Regions from separate parts of the Streptomyces sp. NBC_00076 genome, predicted to be linked through region 3. Evidence: riboswitches for the same ligand, from Rfam matches in the RefSeq annotation. Region 3 holds a riboswitch; each other region holds the start of a gene.
What was found. Region 3 has a riboswitch for cyclic di-AMP ahead of OHA64_RS29555 (NlpC/P60 family protein). Riboswitches for the same ligand answer to the same signal wherever they lie in the genome.
Positions count from the first base shown of each region.

Region 1: another riboswitch for cyclic di-AMP. It lies ahead of OHA64_RS07785 (C40 family peptidase); the one in region 3 lies ahead of OHA64_RS29555 (NlpC/P60 family protein).
Region 2: another riboswitch for cyclic di-AMP. It lies ahead of OHA64_RS19890 (transglycosylase family protein); the one in region 3 lies ahead of OHA64_RS29555 (NlpC/P60 family protein).

Region 1 covers NZ_CP108242.1:1,691,139-1,696,935, forward strand. Annotated here, with positions in the region: partial or broken gene OHA64_RS07760 (hypothetical protein) at 523-597, shown strand; partial or broken gene OHA64_RS07765 (helix-turn-helix domain-containing protein) at 660-764, shown strand; gene OHA64_RS07770 (hypothetical protein) at 955-1,230, opposite strand; gene OHA64_RS07775 (ATP-dependent Clp protease proteolytic subunit) at 1,702-2,337, shown strand; gene OHA64_RS07780 (hypothetical protein) at 2,345-2,650, shown strand; cyclic di-AMP (ydaO/yuaA leader) riboswitch at 3,066-3,209, shown strand; gene OHA64_RS07785 (C40 family peptidase) at 3,212-3,685, shown strand; gene OHA64_RS07790 (ATP-binding protein) at 3,780-4,238, opposite strand; gene OHA64_RS07795 (helix-turn-helix domain-containing protein) at 4,451-5,311, shown strand; gene OHA64_RS07800 (DUF397 domain-containing protein) at 5,321-5,548, shown strand; gene OHA64_RS07805 (8-amino-7-oxononanoate synthase) at 5,597-5,797, opposite strand, start outside.
Region 2 covers NZ_CP108242.1:4,407,385-4,413,181, forward strand. Annotated here, with positions in the region: gene OHA64_RS19880 (septum formation initiator family protein) at 17-493, opposite strand; gene eno (phosphopyruvate hydratase) at 734-2,020, opposite strand; gene OHA64_RS19890 (transglycosylase family protein) at 2,368-3,066, opposite strand; cyclic di-AMP (ydaO/yuaA leader) riboswitch at 3,070-3,237, opposite strand; gene OHA64_RS19895 (transglycosylase family protein) at 3,432-4,436, opposite strand; gene OHA64_RS19900 (cytochrome P450) at 4,562-5,797, opposite strand, start outside.
Region 3 covers NZ_CP108242.1:6,458,046-6,463,842, forward strand. Annotated here, with positions in the region: gene OHA64_RS29550 (hypothetical protein) at 300-653, shown strand; gene OHA64_RS29555 (NlpC/P60 family protein) at 786-1,970, opposite strand; cyclic di-AMP (ydaO/yuaA leader) riboswitch at 1,978-2,146, opposite strand; gene pcrA (DNA helicase PcrA) at 2,550-5,036, shown strand; gene OHA64_RS29565 (M23 family metallopeptidase) at 5,119-5,797, opposite strand, start outside.

The DNA.
Region 1 (5,797 bases), 4.8 Mb from region 3:
GATGCGGCCCGAGGTCAGATCTCAGATCTCCTTGATGCTTGAGTCAGTCCCGAACTCGCAGCCGGTCGATCGTCGAGATGGGGAGCGCACTTACAGAGCTGCTTACCTGCCATGCACAAGCAGGTCGCGGGTCTCGTCCGTGGGCAGCGCTTCGACCGGCAGCGCGACTCGACCAGCGAGGTCATTGCGGATCTCGTCCAGGAACCAGGTAGCGCCGGTTGTGACCGCGAGATCACAACGCTGGGACCCGGCCGAGGTCGTCCGGATTCTCCTGGAAACGGAGATCAAGGGCCGGGACGAGGCGACGCGGCGCAAATCACCGCCGTCTTGCCCAGCTGCCTTCGGGGCAAGACCTTCGACTCCTGGAAAGAGGCCGAATCCTCGATCCCGGTTCCCACCCGCACGCGCTCATGACGCTGGCATGGGCCAGCCGGGCGGAGAACTTGGCGGTCGCCGGGCCCAGCGGCACGGGAAAGAGCCACCTGGGCGGAGGCACTGGCGAACCAGTCGATCGACCAGGGCATGAAGGTCGCCTGCTTCACCCTGGAATCGCTCACCGCCCATCTCGGGCGGGCCACCGTCGACAACACGGTCTCCAAGGCCGCCGCCAAGCTCACCAGGTGCGACCTCATCGTCGTCGACGACATCGACTTGCTGGGACCGTTGCACGATGGCGGGCCAGATTTCTGCAACGCCGGCTCGACGGGCTGGCTGACGAGCCACGTCCCGAAGCGCCCTGCACCATCACCGATGCCCAGGTGGAAGACACGGCGAACGCGTTCGTCACGGTCAGGCAGGCCAGTCGCAGCAGCACGACCAGCCATCATGCCGGGTGATCGCCAGCCGCGCGAGAGTACCGATCCGAGCATCCGCGCTCAAGGCCCCACGCATTCCGCATACCGCCTCCCACCTGGGTGGATGAGGTTTTCGGCACGGGCACCGGTGGCAGCACCGTCACCGGCAGCCCCTCCCGCCACGCGGCACCGTCGAGCCCGGCACCGGCACCGGTGAGCACACTGTTTCCTGCTCCACCTCGGTCACGGCAATCGTCCCGGCGGCGGACACAGCCAGGGCCTCGACCAGTTCCTCCCGCGCGATCACCCGCCGGTCCAGCTCGGTCTCCGCGGCCTCCAACACTTCAGCCAACCGCGCGGCTTCCTCCCGCAGACCGTCCACCCGCAAACGGGCAGCCGCCTCCCGCTCCTCCAGCATTCCCAACACCGACGTCACCGCACCCCTCGGTCATGAAGCGGACACAAGACGCCGCATGCCTCCCTCACCCGTGCGAAACCATGCCTGACCAGCAGAAATCAAGGGATCACGTTCGGATGAGGTACGGCTTCTCGGCATTCCAATCGGCCTTCTGGAGGCATTCCTTGAGGATCCAGTCGGCCAGCTGACGTACGGCAGTGAAGAGCCGAGCCTCCCGCACCCGTTGACGGACGCTCATACCGCGGCGAGCCGCGACAATCTCGCAGGTCAGGGCCGGCCAGCGACATCGGGGGAACAACCGGGGAGGTCCCGGAGGTGAGGGCGACGCCCCCCCCGGCAAACAGTGACAGGAATGTGAGACACGATCCCCCACAAGGAGCAAAAGAGCGCCTCTGACCTGGGCATTTAACTTGATCACTAGAACGCGTCCCCATCATAACGTCACGTACATCCTGTACATTTTTTACAGACGCCGAAGGAGGGGTACCCATGACCCGACCGTCCGCCCGCCACGTCCTGCCCGAGTTCACCGAACGCACCAGCTCCGGGTCCCGGACGATGGATCCGTACTCGAAGCTCCTGGAGGGGCGGATCGTCTTCCTGGGCACACCGATCGACGACATCTCGGCGAACGACGTGATGGCCCAGTTGATGTACCTCGAACACCAGGACCCCGACCGGGACATCTCGCTGTACATCAACTCCCCCGGCGGCTCGTTCACCGCGATGTCGGCGATCTACGACACGCTGCAGTACGTCACGTGCGACGTGGAGACCTTCTGCCTGGGCCAGGCCGGCTCGTCGGCCGCGGTGCTGCTCGCCGCGGGCACGCCGGGCAAGCGCTCCGCGCTGCCCGGCGCACGGATGGTGATCCACCAGCCCGCGTTCACCGAGCCGATCGAGGGGCAGGCCAGCGATCTGGCCATTCAGGCCGAGGAGTTGACCCGGGTACGGAGCCGACTGGAGGAGCTGCTCGTACGGCACACCGGGCGGACGCCGGAACAGGTGCACGCGGACATCGAGCGGGACAAGATCCTCACCGCCGAGGAAGCCGTGGAGTACGGCCTGGTGGACCGCCTCGTCCCGAGCCGCAAGGCCTCACGTCCCGCACCCGGCGCGAGGTGACCCCCCGATGCTGCCCGATCTGCCACCGCTGCCCGCCCTCACCAGCGCCGAGGGCGAATTGATCGACCGTTACCTCGACGTGGTCGACCTGCTCGGCCGGATCAACCCGGCGCAGCACGGGGACACGTACCGAGGACTGCGTGCCGCGCAGGCGCTGGTCGGCAAGGCGGCCGCGCTGCGGGACGCGCTGGAGCTGATGCACCGTCGGGGCGAGACCGAGCTGCACGCCGACACGCTGGCGCGTGCGCTGCGCGTGCTGGACGGGGAGCGCCGCACGGCCCGCGTCACGGTGCCGCCGACCTCCGGCAGTTGACGCACTGCCAGCCGGTCCGGACACGCCGCCCCGCCCCCGAGCGTCCGGACCGGAGCCGAAACGGACCAAACGGGGTACCGCTGTTCGGAGTAGACGCGGCTCCTTTTATCGGCCCTTCCAGCTTGCGCAACGCGCGTAGTCAGGGGACGAATCAGGACGTTCCGATGCTGGTCCGGGCACCTGCGAGCCCTTCAACAGCCCTTCGAACACGAGGGTGTCCACCCGAACGGGTGAGTGGTGAGTAACAACACAAACCCTCGGTTCCATTGGGTTTTTGGGACATCCGTGAGTCAAGATCCGTGACTGACGACAAGACCCCGCCACAACGGCGGGGCGATCCGGGCGGGCGCCGAGTCCTGCCGCCGCCCGGATGACCGGTCGACAGGAGTGGATCGGCAGGAGTGGAGGACCCAAGCACGACGGGTCGCCGGAACGGTCGTCTCCGCATGGGAGACGCCGGGTCGAGCAGCCCTTGGGGTGAAGCCGCGTCAGCGGCCGGGCAACTTTGTCAGCCCGAATCCGACAGGTCATCCTTCACAGGCGGCTGACGAAGGGTTGCGCATGACTGCGCTCAATCGTGTCCCGTCGCTCATGGTCCGGGCCGGTACGGCCTCGGCCTTCGCCATCGCCGCCGTCGGCGGCTCGATCGTGGTCCCGGGTGTCGCCTCCGACGCCGCGGCCGCCACGCCGGCGACGAAGGCACTCCAGGTCGCGGCGTCCAAGAAGGGCTCCGCGTACAAGTACGGGGCCACCGGACCGAAGAGGTTCGACTGCTCCGGACTGACGCTGTACTCGTTCAAGAAAGCGGGCAAGAAGCTGCCCCGCACGGCAGCCCAGCAGTACAACAAGACGCGCCACATCTCCTCCAAGAGCCGCAAGGCGGGAGACCTGGTGTTCTTCCACTCGGGCTCGAACGTGTACCACGTCGGCATCTACGCCGGGAAGGGCAAACTCTGGCACTCCCCGAAGACCGGGGACGTCGTCCGACTGCAGAAGATCTGGACGAAGAGCGTCTGGTACGGCCGGGTCAAGTGACCCTCCCGCGCGGGGCGACGGCGAGCTGACACGCCGTCGCCCCCGTGGGGCCTTTCGGGGTGCCCGTTCACCCATGGCCGCGCCCACCGCACGGCTACGGCTCCTGCTGTCCCGCCGCCGGTACCGGCTCGGCCGGGACGGACCACGGCAGTTCGATGAAGACCGTCTTGCCGCCCTCCCGGGTGGGCCTGACTCTCAGTTTGCCGCCGCACTCGGCGGCCAGCCACCGGATGATCACCATCCCCCGGCCGTTGTCCTGCTGGACGGCGGCCGGCAGTCGTTGGGGGAATCGCGGGTGGCTGTCGGTGACACCGATGCGCAGGTGTTCGTCACGGTCGAGCGCGATGTCCACGGTGAAGGTGGGTGACTGCCCGAACGTGTGCTGCACGGCGTTCGTCGTGAGTTCGGAGACGATCAGCCGGATGCTGTCGGCGATGTCCGAGTCCGCCGCCAGTCCCCACTCCACCAGGGTGGTGAGCACATAGGCGCGGGCCGCGGAGACCGAGGCGGGAACGCTCGGCAGAGTGACGGATGCTTCCAGATGGTCTGCCATGGCGACGTCGTCCCTTTCCCAGGGGCCCGCAGTCCGACACGGAGCGGATGGTTCGAGTACGGTCCCGGACTGGTGCTTCGTCGCCAGACTGCCATTACCGCGGCGGTCACGGGAGGCGATCCACCAAGGAATGCATATATCTGTCGCTCGAAGCGGTGAACTCTATGACGACAGAGCGTATTTGGGTGCCTCGGTTGGAGTAAGGAGTAGCCATGCAGCACGGTCCCGCGGTGCGCCGCCGGAAACTGGGCGCGGAACTGCGTTCCCTGCGCACCGGTACGGGGCTCACGAGTGGTGAGGCGGCTCGGTTGGTGGGCTGGCACCAGTCGAAGGTGAGCCGCATCGAGACCGGCGCCAGTGGGGTGAAACCGGCCGATGTGCGATTACTGCTGGATGCCTACGGAGTGCGTGACTCTCAACTACGGGAGTTGCTGCTGGTGTTGGCGGGGTCCGACGAGAGCACCGGCCGGCATCACTGGTGGCACGCGTACCGCGGGGTGCTGCCGCCCACCTACCGGGACTTCATCAGCCTGGAGTCGCAGGCGAGCGAGATGCGCACGCTGGAGACCTCCGTGGTGCCCGGCCTGTTGCAGACGGCGGAGTACGCCCGGGCGGTGACCAGGGCGGCGGCCGACGGCCTGGACGACGAGCGGGTGGACGCACTGGTCGAGGTGCGGCTGGCCAGGCAGGACGTGCTGCGATCGCAACCGCCGTTGACACTGGGCGCCGTACTGGACGAGGCGGTGCTGCGGCGCGAGGTCGGCGGCCCCAAGGTGATGGAGCGACAGCTGGAGCGCCTGGTCGAGGCCGCACGGCTGCCCCAAGTGCGGTTGCAGGTACTGCCGTTCGCAGCCGGGGCACACATAGGTGTCACCGGGCCTTTCGTTATCTTCTCATTTTCGAGCACGTCTGATCTGGATGTGGTTGTTCTCGACCACTTGACGAGTAGCCTCTACCTCGAACGGAAAGAAGACCTTCAGGCCTACACCGAGGCCTTCAACTCCCTTCAGTTTCACGCCCTTTCGCCCAAGGACTCGTTGGATTACATCGCCGCGATAGGTGACGGCGCGTAAGGAGGCACCATGACCGCACTGCCTCGGCACGTACCTTCCACTACCGATCTGCCCGACGCGCGGTGGCTGCGCAGCAGCTACAGCACCGGAGCCAACAACTGCGTCGAGACGACCCGGCCGAATTCCGGCCGCTGGGCCGGTCTGCTCGCCGTACGCGACTCCAAGGACCCGGCCGGACCCGCGCTGCTCTTCTCCCCCGAGAGCTGGGCGGGCTTCACGACCGCGTTCCGGTCCTGATCAGCCCCCAGCCCATCAGGGTGCGGCGTACGGCCGTGTCACGCCGACTCATGGTCGTGTCTCGCCGATCACCCGTACAGCGCGTTCGATCTGCCCCGCGGAGAGATCCGCGCGGGCGGTCAGTCTCAGCCGTGAGATGCCGTCGGGAACGGAAGGAGGTCGGAAGCAGCCCACGGCCAGCCCGGCGGTACGGCAGTCGGCCGCCCAGCCGACCGCCGTCTCCGGGGACGGCGCGCGCACGGAGACCAC
Region 2 (5,797 bases), 2.1 Mb from region 3:
TGGATTGTCTGTCGGTTCACTGGTCGGAGGCGTCGGACGAGTCGACGCCGTCCCAGACGTTCGCGTACCAGGGGCGGTCCGCCGCGCCCAGGTCGTTGCGGGACTGCTTGGCGGCGTTCGGGTCGATGACGACGAAGCCCGTCTCACCCGGCATGACGTAGTGCAGCCGCTGCCGGATCTGCTGCTCCGCGTACGCGTCGTCCTGCCACCGTGCCTTCAGGTCGCGCAGCTGCTCGACCCGTTCCCGGGTCCGCTCCTGCTTGCGCTGCACCTCGGCGATCTCGGCGCGCTGGGCGACGTACTGCCTTATGGGATAGGCGAGCGCCACGATCAGCGTGCACAGCACGAGGGCGAGCAGCGCGGCACGGCCGGTGAGCCGGGAGCGACGGGCCTGCCGTTTGGTCTGGGAGCGGTAGACACGGGCGGCCGTCTGCTCGCCGAGCAGCCTGATCCTGGTCGTGGTGGAGAAACGGTCCCGGTCCTTCACGGCCATGTCCCCGCCTCCCGTCTCACACGTGCGTACGTCCCCGGACACGGTACGGGACCGGGTACGGGGACGTACGTACGACTGGCTAAGGCTTGGCCCTCAACAGGTCAGCCCTTTGAGTTCTCGCCGCGGCTGTGCTCACTGGTGCGCACAGCGGCTGGGCTGCGCTTACCGGTTCGCAGAACGGCCGTGCCTACTGGTTCGCGGAGCGGCTGTGCTGACTGGTTCGCAGAGCGGCTGCGCTGACTAGTTCGCAGAGCGAAACCGCGGGAAGGCGGAGCGGCCGGCGTACACCGCGGCGTCGTCGAGGATCTCCTCGATGCGCAGCAGCTGGTTGTACTTGGCGACGCGCTCGGAGCGGGCCGGGGCGCCGGTCTTGATCTGGCCGCAGTTGGTGGCGACGGCGAGGTCGGCGATGGTGACGTCCTCGGTCTCACCGGAGCGGTGGGACATCATGCACTTGAAGCCGTTGCGCTGGGCCAGCTCGACGGCGTCCAGGGTCTCGGTCAGCGAGCCGATCTGGTTGACCTTGACGAGCAGCGCGTTGGCGGCGCCGTCGTCGATGCCGCGGGCCAGGCGCTCCGGGTTGGTGACGAACAGGTCGTCGCCGACCAGCTGGACCTTGTCGCCGAGCCGGTCGGTGATGGTCTTCCAGCCGGCCCAGTCGTCCTCGAACAGCGGGTCCTCGATGGAGACGAGCGGGTACGCCTCGACGAGCTCGGCGTAGTAGTCCGTCATCTCGGCGGCGGAACGCTCCTTGCCCTCGAAGGTGTAGACGCCGTCCTTGTAGAACTCGGAGGCGGCGACGTCGAGCGCGAGGGCGATCTGCTCGCCGGGGGTGTAGCCGGCTTCCTTGACCGCCTCGAGGATGAGGTCGAGGGCCTCACGGTTGGAGCCGAGGTTCGGGGCGAAGCCGCCCTCGTCGCCGAGACCGGTGGACAGGCCGCGGCCCTTCAGCACCTTCTTGAGGGTGTGGTAGACCTCGGTGCCCCAGCGCAGCGCCTCGGAGAAGGACTCCGCGCCGATCGGGGCGATCATGAACTCCTGGATGTCCACGTTCGAGTCGGCGTGCGAGCCGCCGTTCAGGATGTTCATCATCGGCACCGGCAGCAGGTGCGCGTTCGGGCCGCCCAGGTAGCGGAAAAGCGGGAGGTCGCTGGCCTCGGAGGCGGCGTGGGCGACGGCCAGGGAGACGCCGAGGATGGCGTTGGCGCCGAGGGAGCCCTTGTTGTCGGTGGCGTCCAGGTCGAACATGGCCTGGTCGATCAGGCGCTGCTCGGTGGCGTCGTAGCCGACCAGCTCCGGGCCGATCTGCTCGATGACGGCGAGGACGGCCTTCTCGACACCCTTGCCGTGGTAGCGGTTGGGGTCACCGTCGCGGAGCTCGATGGCCTCGAAGGCACCCGTGGAGGCACCGGACGGAACGGCGGCACGACCCGTGCTGCCGTCGTCGAGGCCGACCTCGACCTCGACCGTGGGGTTGCCTCGGGAGTCCAGGATTTCCCGGGCTACGACGACGTCGATGGACGGCACGAGCATCTCCTTCTGGGATGTGACGCGGGTACGCGGGGCCGCGAGGCCCCATGGTGCACGGAGTCGCGGTCGGCTCCGCGGGATGAGCCTAACCGCCCAGGGGCGATCGGCCAGCCTGTCGCCCACCCCTTGGGCAGAACCGAGAGGAAATTGTTTCCGAACGGAACAAAGCGTGGCGAGGAAGAGCGCGCGAAGTCGCGAGAAAGTCCGTACGAAAAAGCCCCGCTCCGGTGCGTACGGGGGAGACGCACCGGAGCGGGGAGCCCGTGGGGGCGGGGGCCCTCACGAGGTCCTCAGTGTGAGGACCACGGTTGTGAGGGCGCTGTGGTTCGGGTGGGCGCCGCCTACTACTTCAGGTGCAGCTGCTGACCCGGGTAGATGAGGTTGGCGTCCTGGACGATGTCCTTGTTCAGCTCGAACAGCTTGGCCCAGCCGCCCTTGACCTTGTGCTTCTCGGCGATCGAGCTGAGGGTGTCACCCTTGACGACCTTGTACTCGCCGTCACCCTTCTTGACCTTCTTGCCGGTCGGGGTGGTGACGGTCTTCTTGGCCGCGGGGCGCTCCTGGGAACGGGAGGCCGGCTGCTCGGAGGAACGGGTGCTGGTCTCCGAGGAGCTGGAGCTGTTCGAGCTGCTGGAGCTGTTCGACGAGGTGTCGGTGCTGCCGTCGTAGCCGGAGCTCGACAGGCCCTTGCCGCAGACCGGCCAGGCGCCCTTGCCCTGGGAGGAGAGAACCTTCTCGGCGACGGCGATCTGCTGTGCCTTGGAGGCCTGGTTGGCCTGCGAGGCGTACTGCGTGCCGCCGTACGCGGCCCAGGTCGAGGCGGAGAACTGCAGGCCACCGTAGTAGCCGTTGCCGGTGTTGATGGACCAGTTGCCGCCGGACTCGCACTGGGCGACGGTGTCCCACTCGGAGGCGGTGGCGGCGGAGGCGTTGCCGGCCGCCATCAGCGGAGCGGCGATGGCGACACCGGTGACTCCGGCGATCGCGGCGGCGCGAGTGGTCTTGTTCGGACGACGGTGCTTGCCCTTGCCGGAAAACAGCATGGTTGATCCCCTCACCGACGCCTGCGAGGTGAGCTGTCGGGTTCGGGCCGGTTGAGTTGCCCGGCCGCGTCCCTTCCGGGACGCGGCTTCACCCCAAGCCGGGTCCAGCTCAACTGCTGAGCCCGGCGCTTACCTTGGGTCCCCCGCTCCTGCCTACGGCGCTTGACGCGACGACTGTTCCCGGACGGCCGCTGGCAGGATTCGGCGTTGCGGCAGCCGGGGCTCGTGTTGGCGAGCGGTCCCGACGGTAGACACGCGATCCGCGGAATTTCAAAGACGATCAGGTCTTCTGAGACTCATCCCACACTTTCACCAAACCAGACATTCGATGGCGAAGTATGACGCGAACTCCCGTCGGTTTAGCCCTATTCGGCACCAAGTCCAAGGGTCTGACCGGGGACGATACGACTCGGGTCGGAGCCGATCTCCTGCTTGTTCTCCTCGTAGAGGGCACGCCATCCGCCGGGAAGGTCAAGGGAGTCGGCGATGGACTCGAGGGTGTCCCCGATCCCGACGGTGTACGAGCCGCCGCCGACGGCGTGGCGGCCTGTGGAGGTGCCAGTGTCGGCGTCGACGGCCGCGTCCTCGTCGGCACTGCCGCCGCGGTGCTTGCCGCCCCCGAGCGCCCCGGTGTCGACCAGGCTCGAAGAGCCGCCCACCCGCCAGGAGTTGTCTGATTCGTCCTGCTTTGTCGCACCTGTGGACGTTTCGCCGGATCCCCTTGAGGCGCTGGATCCGGAGTCGGCGGACGCGTCGGACTCGGCCGAGTCGCCCGCCCCGCTCGAGCCGTCCGAAGACGCCCCGGAGGAGGAGCCTGAAGGCGAGCCGGAGGGAGTGTTCGAGGCGGAGGCCGAAGGCGTACCCGACCCCTCATCCGAGGATCCACTTCCGGACGAACCAGTCGATGAGCCCTCAGAGTCCAACAATCCGGACGAGTCCGATTCGCCCGACCCCGTCTCGCTCCCCACACCCGTGTCGACATCGGCCGCCTCGGAGCTCTTGGTGAGTCCGTTGAGCAGCCCGCAGGTGGACCAGTAGCCGACACCCTGGTCGGCGAGGATCTTCTCCGCGACGGCGATCTGCTGGTTGCGGCTGGCCTGGTCGGCGCGCGAGGCGTAGTCGAGGCCGCCGTACCGCTCCCAGTCCTTCTGGGCGATGTGGAGGCCGCCGTAGTACCCGTCGCCTTCGTTCGCGCTCCAGGAGCCCTCGGTCTCGCAGTTGGCGACCTGGTCCCACGTGGTCCCGGTGGCCGCACTGGCGCCGGTGGCACCGAGCAGCGGGATGGCGATGGCGGAGCCGGTCACGCCGGCCGCGACGAGGAGAGCCGGAGCTTGACGGGGGCGACGATGCCGGCCGTTCCCGGAGAGCATGCGGAGAACCTTTCGCGAGACAACGGTGACCGTGCGGCGGATGACACTCGCCGCAGCGTTGATCCGTGAACGTATAGGCAGACGATCACTTGTCACAAGTTAATGCCGCGTAGATCACGTGAAGATCACAAAATTGAGGGCGTGTCACCTTTACGCAGGTGAGGGACTCGACCACGCGGCGTGAACTCGACGGGCAACGTACGCAGTCCGCGCATGATGAGCCCGCCACGCCAGCGCAAATCAGCCGAATCCACGGCGAGTCGCAGGTCCGGGAGGCGGGTGAGGAGCGTACCGAGCGCACTCTGGCCCTCCAGCCGGGCGAGGGGCGCGCCGAGACAGTAGTGGATGCCGTGGCCGTATCCGAGGTGTTGGTTGTCACTTCGTGAGAGGTCGAGCACATCCGGATCCGCGAACCGCTCCGGATCCCGGTCCGCGGCGGCGAGTACGACGAGCACGGGGTCGCCGGCCGCGATGTCCTGCCCGCCGATGCTGACCGGCCGGGTGGCGAACCGCCAGGTGGCGAGCTCGACGGGGCCGTCGTAGCGCAGGAGTTCCTCGACGCCGGTCTCCAGGAGGCCGCGTTCCCCGGCTGCGAGGGACTGTTGGAGGCGGGAGCGCTGCTCGGGGTGGGTGAGCAGGGCGTAGGTGCCGTTGCCGATGAGGTTGACGGTGGTCTCGAAACCGGCGAACAGCAGGATGAAGGCCATCGCGGCGGCCTCGTTCTCGGTGAGGTGCTCGCCGTGGTCGGAGGCTCGGATGAGACCCGAGATGAGGTCCTCGCCGGGGGTGCTCTCGGCGGGGAGTGCCTCTCGCTTGCGGTGGATGAGCTCGGCGAGATAGCCGCGCATCTTCTTCACCGACCGGGCTACACCGCCGCGCGGCCCGCCCCCGTGACGGATCATCATGCCCGCCCAGTCCCGGAAGTCGTCCTGGTCCTCACGGGGGACGCCGAGCAGGTCGCAGATCGCGTAGATGGGCAGGGGGAACGCGAAGTCGTGAATCAGATCGGCACTCCCCTTCTCCGCGAACCCGTCGATCAGATCGTCGGTCAGTTCCTGCACCCGAGGGGCGAACTCGGCGACCCGTCTCGGAGTGAACGCCTTCGACACGAGGCGCCGGAGTCTCGTGTGGTCCGGCGGGTCGATGTTGAGCAGATGGGTCATCAACTCGGCCTTGCGCTCACCGGGGATACCGGTCTTGCCCTTGGCGTGCGCGGGCTCGTCGTGGTGCGCCGGGTTCTTCGAGAGGCGCTGGTCGGCGAGGGCCTGCTTGGCGTCGGCGTAGCGGGTGACCAGCCATGCCTCCACGCCACTCGGGAGTTTCGTCCGGTGGACGGGGGCGTGCTCCCGGAGCCAGGCGTA
Region 3 (5,797 bases):
CGGGCGGCGGTGGGGAGTCGGTCACCTGGTGAAGGACGCTAAACCCGACTGTGACGGCTCGGTAACGGGATGTACGGAAGTGCCGCGAGAGGACCGGCTGGTGACCGTATGTGACCGTGATTCGACTTCGGTGCCGTCGTCTTCACGCAGAGCGATGACCGAGGTGGGGAATGCGCGCCCCGGGATGTCCGCCAGGTGCTATGGCCGCATATATGCAAGATCCGATCCGGTGCGGAGGGCCGGAATGCGGGGAGGGCCGGTGTCAGGTGCCTCCCGCACCCTGATTAGGCTCCGGCCTCATGGACGTACTCATCCATCTCTTCGTCGGCCTGCACATCATCGGCATCGCCTCGCTGCTCGGCGGCTTCCTCACCCAGATGAAGGCGATGGGCCGGGGCACCGCCCGCTTCGTCCCGGCGATGCTGCACGGCGCCCTGACGATGCTCGTCACCGGCGCGATCCTGGTCGGCCTCAACCAGGCCGACGACCAGCCCGTCAACAACATCAAGATCGGTGTGAAGCTGGCCCTGCTGATCGTGATCCTCGGCCTCGTCTATGTGAAGCGGGACGACGAGCGGGTGGACAAGAGCATGTTCGGCGTGGTGGGTGCGCTGACCACGGCGAACATCTTCATCGCGGTGCTGTGGACGTGATCTCCGGACGGTCGGCGGCGTAGGCCGACAGGACCGCGCCCGCGGCACAACGCGCGGGCGCGGCACAAGGAGGGCAGCCCCCGCGCCGGAGGCGGCGGCGGACCGACACCGCCCGCCTCCGGACGGGAACGGTCAGGCCGGTCGCACCACGCGGTAGATCGACGACTCGCCGTCGTAGTAGATCGACTCCTCGCGGACGTACGCGCCCGGCTTCGGAGCGTGGATCATCATGCCGTTGCCGATGTACATGCCGACGTGGCTGATGTCGTCGTAGAAGAACACCAGGTCACCGGGCTGGGCGGCGGAGAGGGAGACCGTGGTGCCGGCGTTGACCTGGTCGTAGGTGACGCGCGGGATGTCGACGCCGGCGGCCTTCCAGGCGGCCTGGGTGAGGCCGGAGCAGTCGTAGGAGTCGGGGCCGGTGGCGCCCCAGACGTACGGCTTGCCGATCTGGGCGCGGGCGAAGGCGAGCGCCTTCTCGGCCTTGGTGGCGTACGAGGCGTCGGGCGCGTCGGACGAGGTACCGGTCGAAGTGCCGGTCGAGGACGAGGAGCCCGTCGAGGAGCCGCTGTCCTGCTGCTGAGCCGCCGCCTCCCGGGCCTGCTGCTCCGCCGCCTGTTGCTGCTGCGCCAGCTCGGCGGCTCTGCGCTTCGCCTCCTCCTGCTTCTTCTCCTCGATCGCGGCGAGCCGCGCCTTCTCCTCGGCGGTCAGCTGCGACAGCATGCTGCGGGCGTCGGCGAGTTTCTTCTGGACGGTCGCCTTGGCCGTCTTCAGGTCGCCCTGCGACTCGGTGAGCGTCTGGAGGCTCTCGGTGGCCTCCTTGCGCTTCTCCATCGTCGCGGACTGCTCGGTGACGTACTCGTCGACCGCGCCCTTCTGCCTGTTGGTCAGCCGGCCCATCAGCTGGGTCTGGTCGAAGTAGTCCTGCGGGGAGTCCGCGAGCAGGAAGGTCGCGGTGTCGGGTGCGGAGGCACCGGTGCGGTACTGGGCGGCGGCGAAGGAACCAAGCTCCTCCCGCGCCTCGTTGAGCTTCTGGGTGCGCTGGGCGACGTCTTCGAGGAGAGTGTCGACTTGTTTGCGCTGCTTCCCGGTCTTCTCCTTGGCCGCGTTGTACTTGTCGGTCGCCGACTCCGCCTGGCGGTACAGGTCGTCGACCTTCTGTTCGACCTCTTCGAGGCTGGGTTTGTCGTCGGCGGGGACGGCTTGCGCCGATTGGGACAGCAGGGCGACGGAGGTGAGGGCCGCCGTGGCGAGGGCCGGGGTCCGTATGCCTGCTACGCGCGTACCAGCGGGACGCGACTTGCGGTGCGACGCCAAGGGAGGCGACTCCTTCCACGTTCCGCCTACCGAGTTAGCTGTCGGGTTCGGGCGGGAGATGCGGAAGGGTTGCCCTACGGCCTTGTCCCAGGGGGAGTTGGGCCGATTCACCCCAAGTTCGGTGGGTCCCCGGTTCCATTCGCGCGGCGGCGCTGCGGATTCGGCGGAGGCCGCGCGGCCCGGCGAGGTTCGCCGGTGGAGGTCGTACGGCCTGTCCGGCACGGTAGCCAACTCGTGTGGCCGCTGTGAAGGTTGATGTTCGATATGCCCGATACATTTTTGTGACCTTCAGTCAGAGCGTGGCTGATCGTAGTAGGTTCATGGTGATTTTCCTTGATCTGTAATGACTCGTTCTGTTTCGTGAGCTCGGCGATGTCCGCCCGTTTCGGTCGGCCCGGACGGCAAGGTCCACGTCCCCGCCTGGTCCGTCGCGGACCGTGATGGCGTCATCTCGAAGGGTGAGTGAGGCCGGGTGGACGGTTCCGGAAGACCCTCGGGGTCTGGGCCCGCCGCCGGATTCCGGCGATGTTCTCGGGGTGGCGGCGGGCTGTCAGTGGGGGGTCCTAGACTCGGAGTGCGATGAGCAGCCTCTTTGATGACAGCTTCCTGGCGAACCTCCAGGCCCCTCGCGGGCACGAGGAGGGACCCCCGCCGCCACCCGAGGACGATCACGTACCGGAGCCCGTTCCGGACGATCTGTTCGGCGGGAAGTTCGACGTGCCGCCGGACCGGGACACCCACTACCGCGACGGTGCCCCGCGCCCGGCGGTGGACCCGGCCGCGCTCCTGGAGGGGCTGAACGAGAACCAGCGCGAGGCCGTCGTGCACGCCGGTGCCCCGCTGCTCATCGTGGCAGGCGCCGGTTCGGGCAAGACCCGTGTGCTCACGCACCGCATCGCCTACCTGCTCGGCGAGCGGAACGTGCATCCGGGCCAGATCCTCGCGATCACCTTCACCAACAAGGCCGCCGGCGAGATGAAGGAGCGCGTCGAGCAACTCGTCGGCCCGCGCGCGAACGCGATGTGGGTGATGACCTTCCACAGCGCGTGCGTCCGCATCCTGCGCCGGGAGTCGAAGAAGCTGGGCTTCACCTCCTCCTTCTCGATCTACGACGCCGCCGACTCCAAGCGTCTGATGGCCCTGGTCTGCCGCGACCTGGACCTCGACCCCAAGCGCTTCCCGCCGAAGTCCTTCAGCGCCAAGATCTCGAACCTGAAGAACGAGCTGATCGACGAGGAGGACTTCGCCGCCCAGGCCACCGACGGCTTCGAGAAGACCCTCGCCCAGGCCTACGCCATGTACCAGTCGCGGCTGCGCGAGGCGAACGCCCTCGACTTCGACGACCTGATCATGACGACGGTCAACCTGCTCCGCGCCTTCCCGGACGTCGCCGACCACTACCGCCGCCGCTTCCGGCACGTCCTCGTCGACGAGTACCAGGACACCAACCACGCCCAGTACTCCCTGGTCCGGGAGCTCGTCGGCACCTCCGAGCACCCGGTGGACGTACCGCCCAGCGAGTACGACCTCCAGCCCGCCGAACTGTGCGTGGTGGGTGACGCCGACCAGTCGATCTACGCGTTCCGCGGCGCGACCATCCGCAACATCCTCCAGTTCGAGGAGGACTACCCGGACGCGACGACGATCCTGCTCGAGCAGAACTACCGCTCGACGCAGACGATCCTCACCGCCGCCAACGCGGTCATCGAGCGCAACGAGTCCCGCCGTCCCAAGAACCTGTGGACCAACGCGGGCGCGGGCGCGCGCATCACCGGCTATGTCGCCGACACCGAGCACGACGAGGCGCAGTTCGTCGCCGACGAGATAGACCGCCTCACGGACGCGGGCGACGCGAAGGCCGGCGATGTCGCCGTCTTCTACCGGACGAACGCCCAGTCCCGTGTCTTCGAAGAGATCTTCATCCGTGTCGGCCTGCCCTACAAGGTCGTCGGCGGTGTCCGCTTCTACGAGCGCAAGGAGGTCCGGGACGTCCTGGCCTACCTGCGGGTCCTCGCCAACCCGGAGGACTCGGTGCCGCTGCGGCGGGTCCTGAACGTGCCCAAGCGCGGCATCGGCGAGCGCGCCGAGGCGATGATCGACGCACTGTCCCAGCGGGAGAAGATCAGCTTCCCGCAGGCGCTGAAGCGGGTCGACGAGGCGTACGGCATGGCCGCGCGCTCCACGAACGCCGTGAAGCGGTTCAACACGCTGATGGAGGACCTCCGTACCGTCGTCGACTCCGGCGCGGGCCCGGCGACCGTCCTGGAGGCGGTGCTCGAACGCACCGGCTACCTCGCGGAGTTGCAGGCCTCCACCGACCCCCAGGACGAGACCCGGATCGAGAACCTTCAGGAACTCGCCGCCGTCGCCCTGGAGTTCGAACAGGAGACCGCGGAGGGGGAGGCGTCCGGTTCGCTCTCCGACTTCCTGGAGCGGGTGGCCCTGGTCGCCGACTCCGACCAGATCCCCGACGAGGAAGAGGACGGCTCCGGAGTCATCACCCTGATGACCCTGCACACCGCCAAGGGCCTGGAGTTCCCGGTCGTGTTCCTGACCGGCATGGAGGACGGCGTCTTCCCCCACATGCGCGCCCTCGGTCAGACCAAGGAGCTGGAGGAGGAGCGCCGCCTGGCGTACGTCGGCATCACGCGCGCGCGGGAACGGCTGTATCTGACACGGTCGTCGCTGCGGAGCGCGTGGGGGCAGCCGTCGTACAACCCGCCCTCCCGTTTCCTCGAGGAGATCCCGCCACAGCACGTCGACTGGAAGCGGACCGGTGCTACTTCACCGGTGTCCTCCGGCCCGGTGTCCGGGGTGGCGGCCTCGCTGTCGTCGTCCCGCTCCCGCTCGTCGGCGTCCGGGGCGTCCGGCTTCGCCACCCGCCGGAGCTCGGAGAAGCCGGTGGTGGCGCTGGCGGTCGGGGACCGGGTCACCCACGACCAGTTCGGGCTCGGAACGGTCGTGGCCGTGAAGGGCACGGGCGGCAACGCCGAGGCGACGGTCGACTTCGGGGAAGAGAAGCCGAAGCGACTGCTGCTGCGGTACGCGCCGGTGGAGAAGCTGTAGCTCTCAGGCCCTGTGCGGCTCTCATGCCCTGAGCCCCGGTCCAACGGCCGGGGCTCACAGGGGCACAGGGGAGTCGAGGTGCCTACGTCGGGTTGATCCCGTGGCTGCGCAGCCACGGCAGGGGGTCGACCGCCGCGCCGCCGGCCGGCCGTACCTCGAAGTGCAGGTGGGGGCCGGTCGAGTTGCCGGAGTTGCCGGAGTACGCGATCGGGTCGCCGGCCTTCACGGTCGTACCGGATGAGACCCGGTAGCTGGAGAGGTGGCAGTACCACGTCTCCGTGCCGTCCTTCGCGGTCAGGATCAGCATGTTGCCGTACGCGCTGTTCCACTGCGTCCGCACGGTGCCGTCGGTCGCGGCCATCACGGTCGTGCCGTAGGAGACGGGGAAGTCGATGCCGGTGTGCACGGACATCCAGTTGATGCCGGACTGGCCGAAGTAGGCGCTGAGCCCGTGCTGCGCGACCGGCAGCGCGTACTTGGGGCGCAGCCGCTCCTTGCGGGCGGCCTCCGCGGCCGCCTGCTTCTTCTCGGCCGCCTGCTGGGCCTTGAGGTCGATACGTTCCTGCGTACGGCTGACCCGGTCGCTGAAGTCGTCCGCCTCGGCGGAGAGGGTCTTCAGCTGGGCGTCCAGTTTGTTGTTCGCGACGGCCGGCTTCACGGCGGCGGCGTCCGACGCGGTGGTCGACGTCTCCTGGTCGCCGCCGGTCAGGGTGCCGACGGAGGCGGCCGCGATCCCCGCGACACCCATCACACACGCCGAG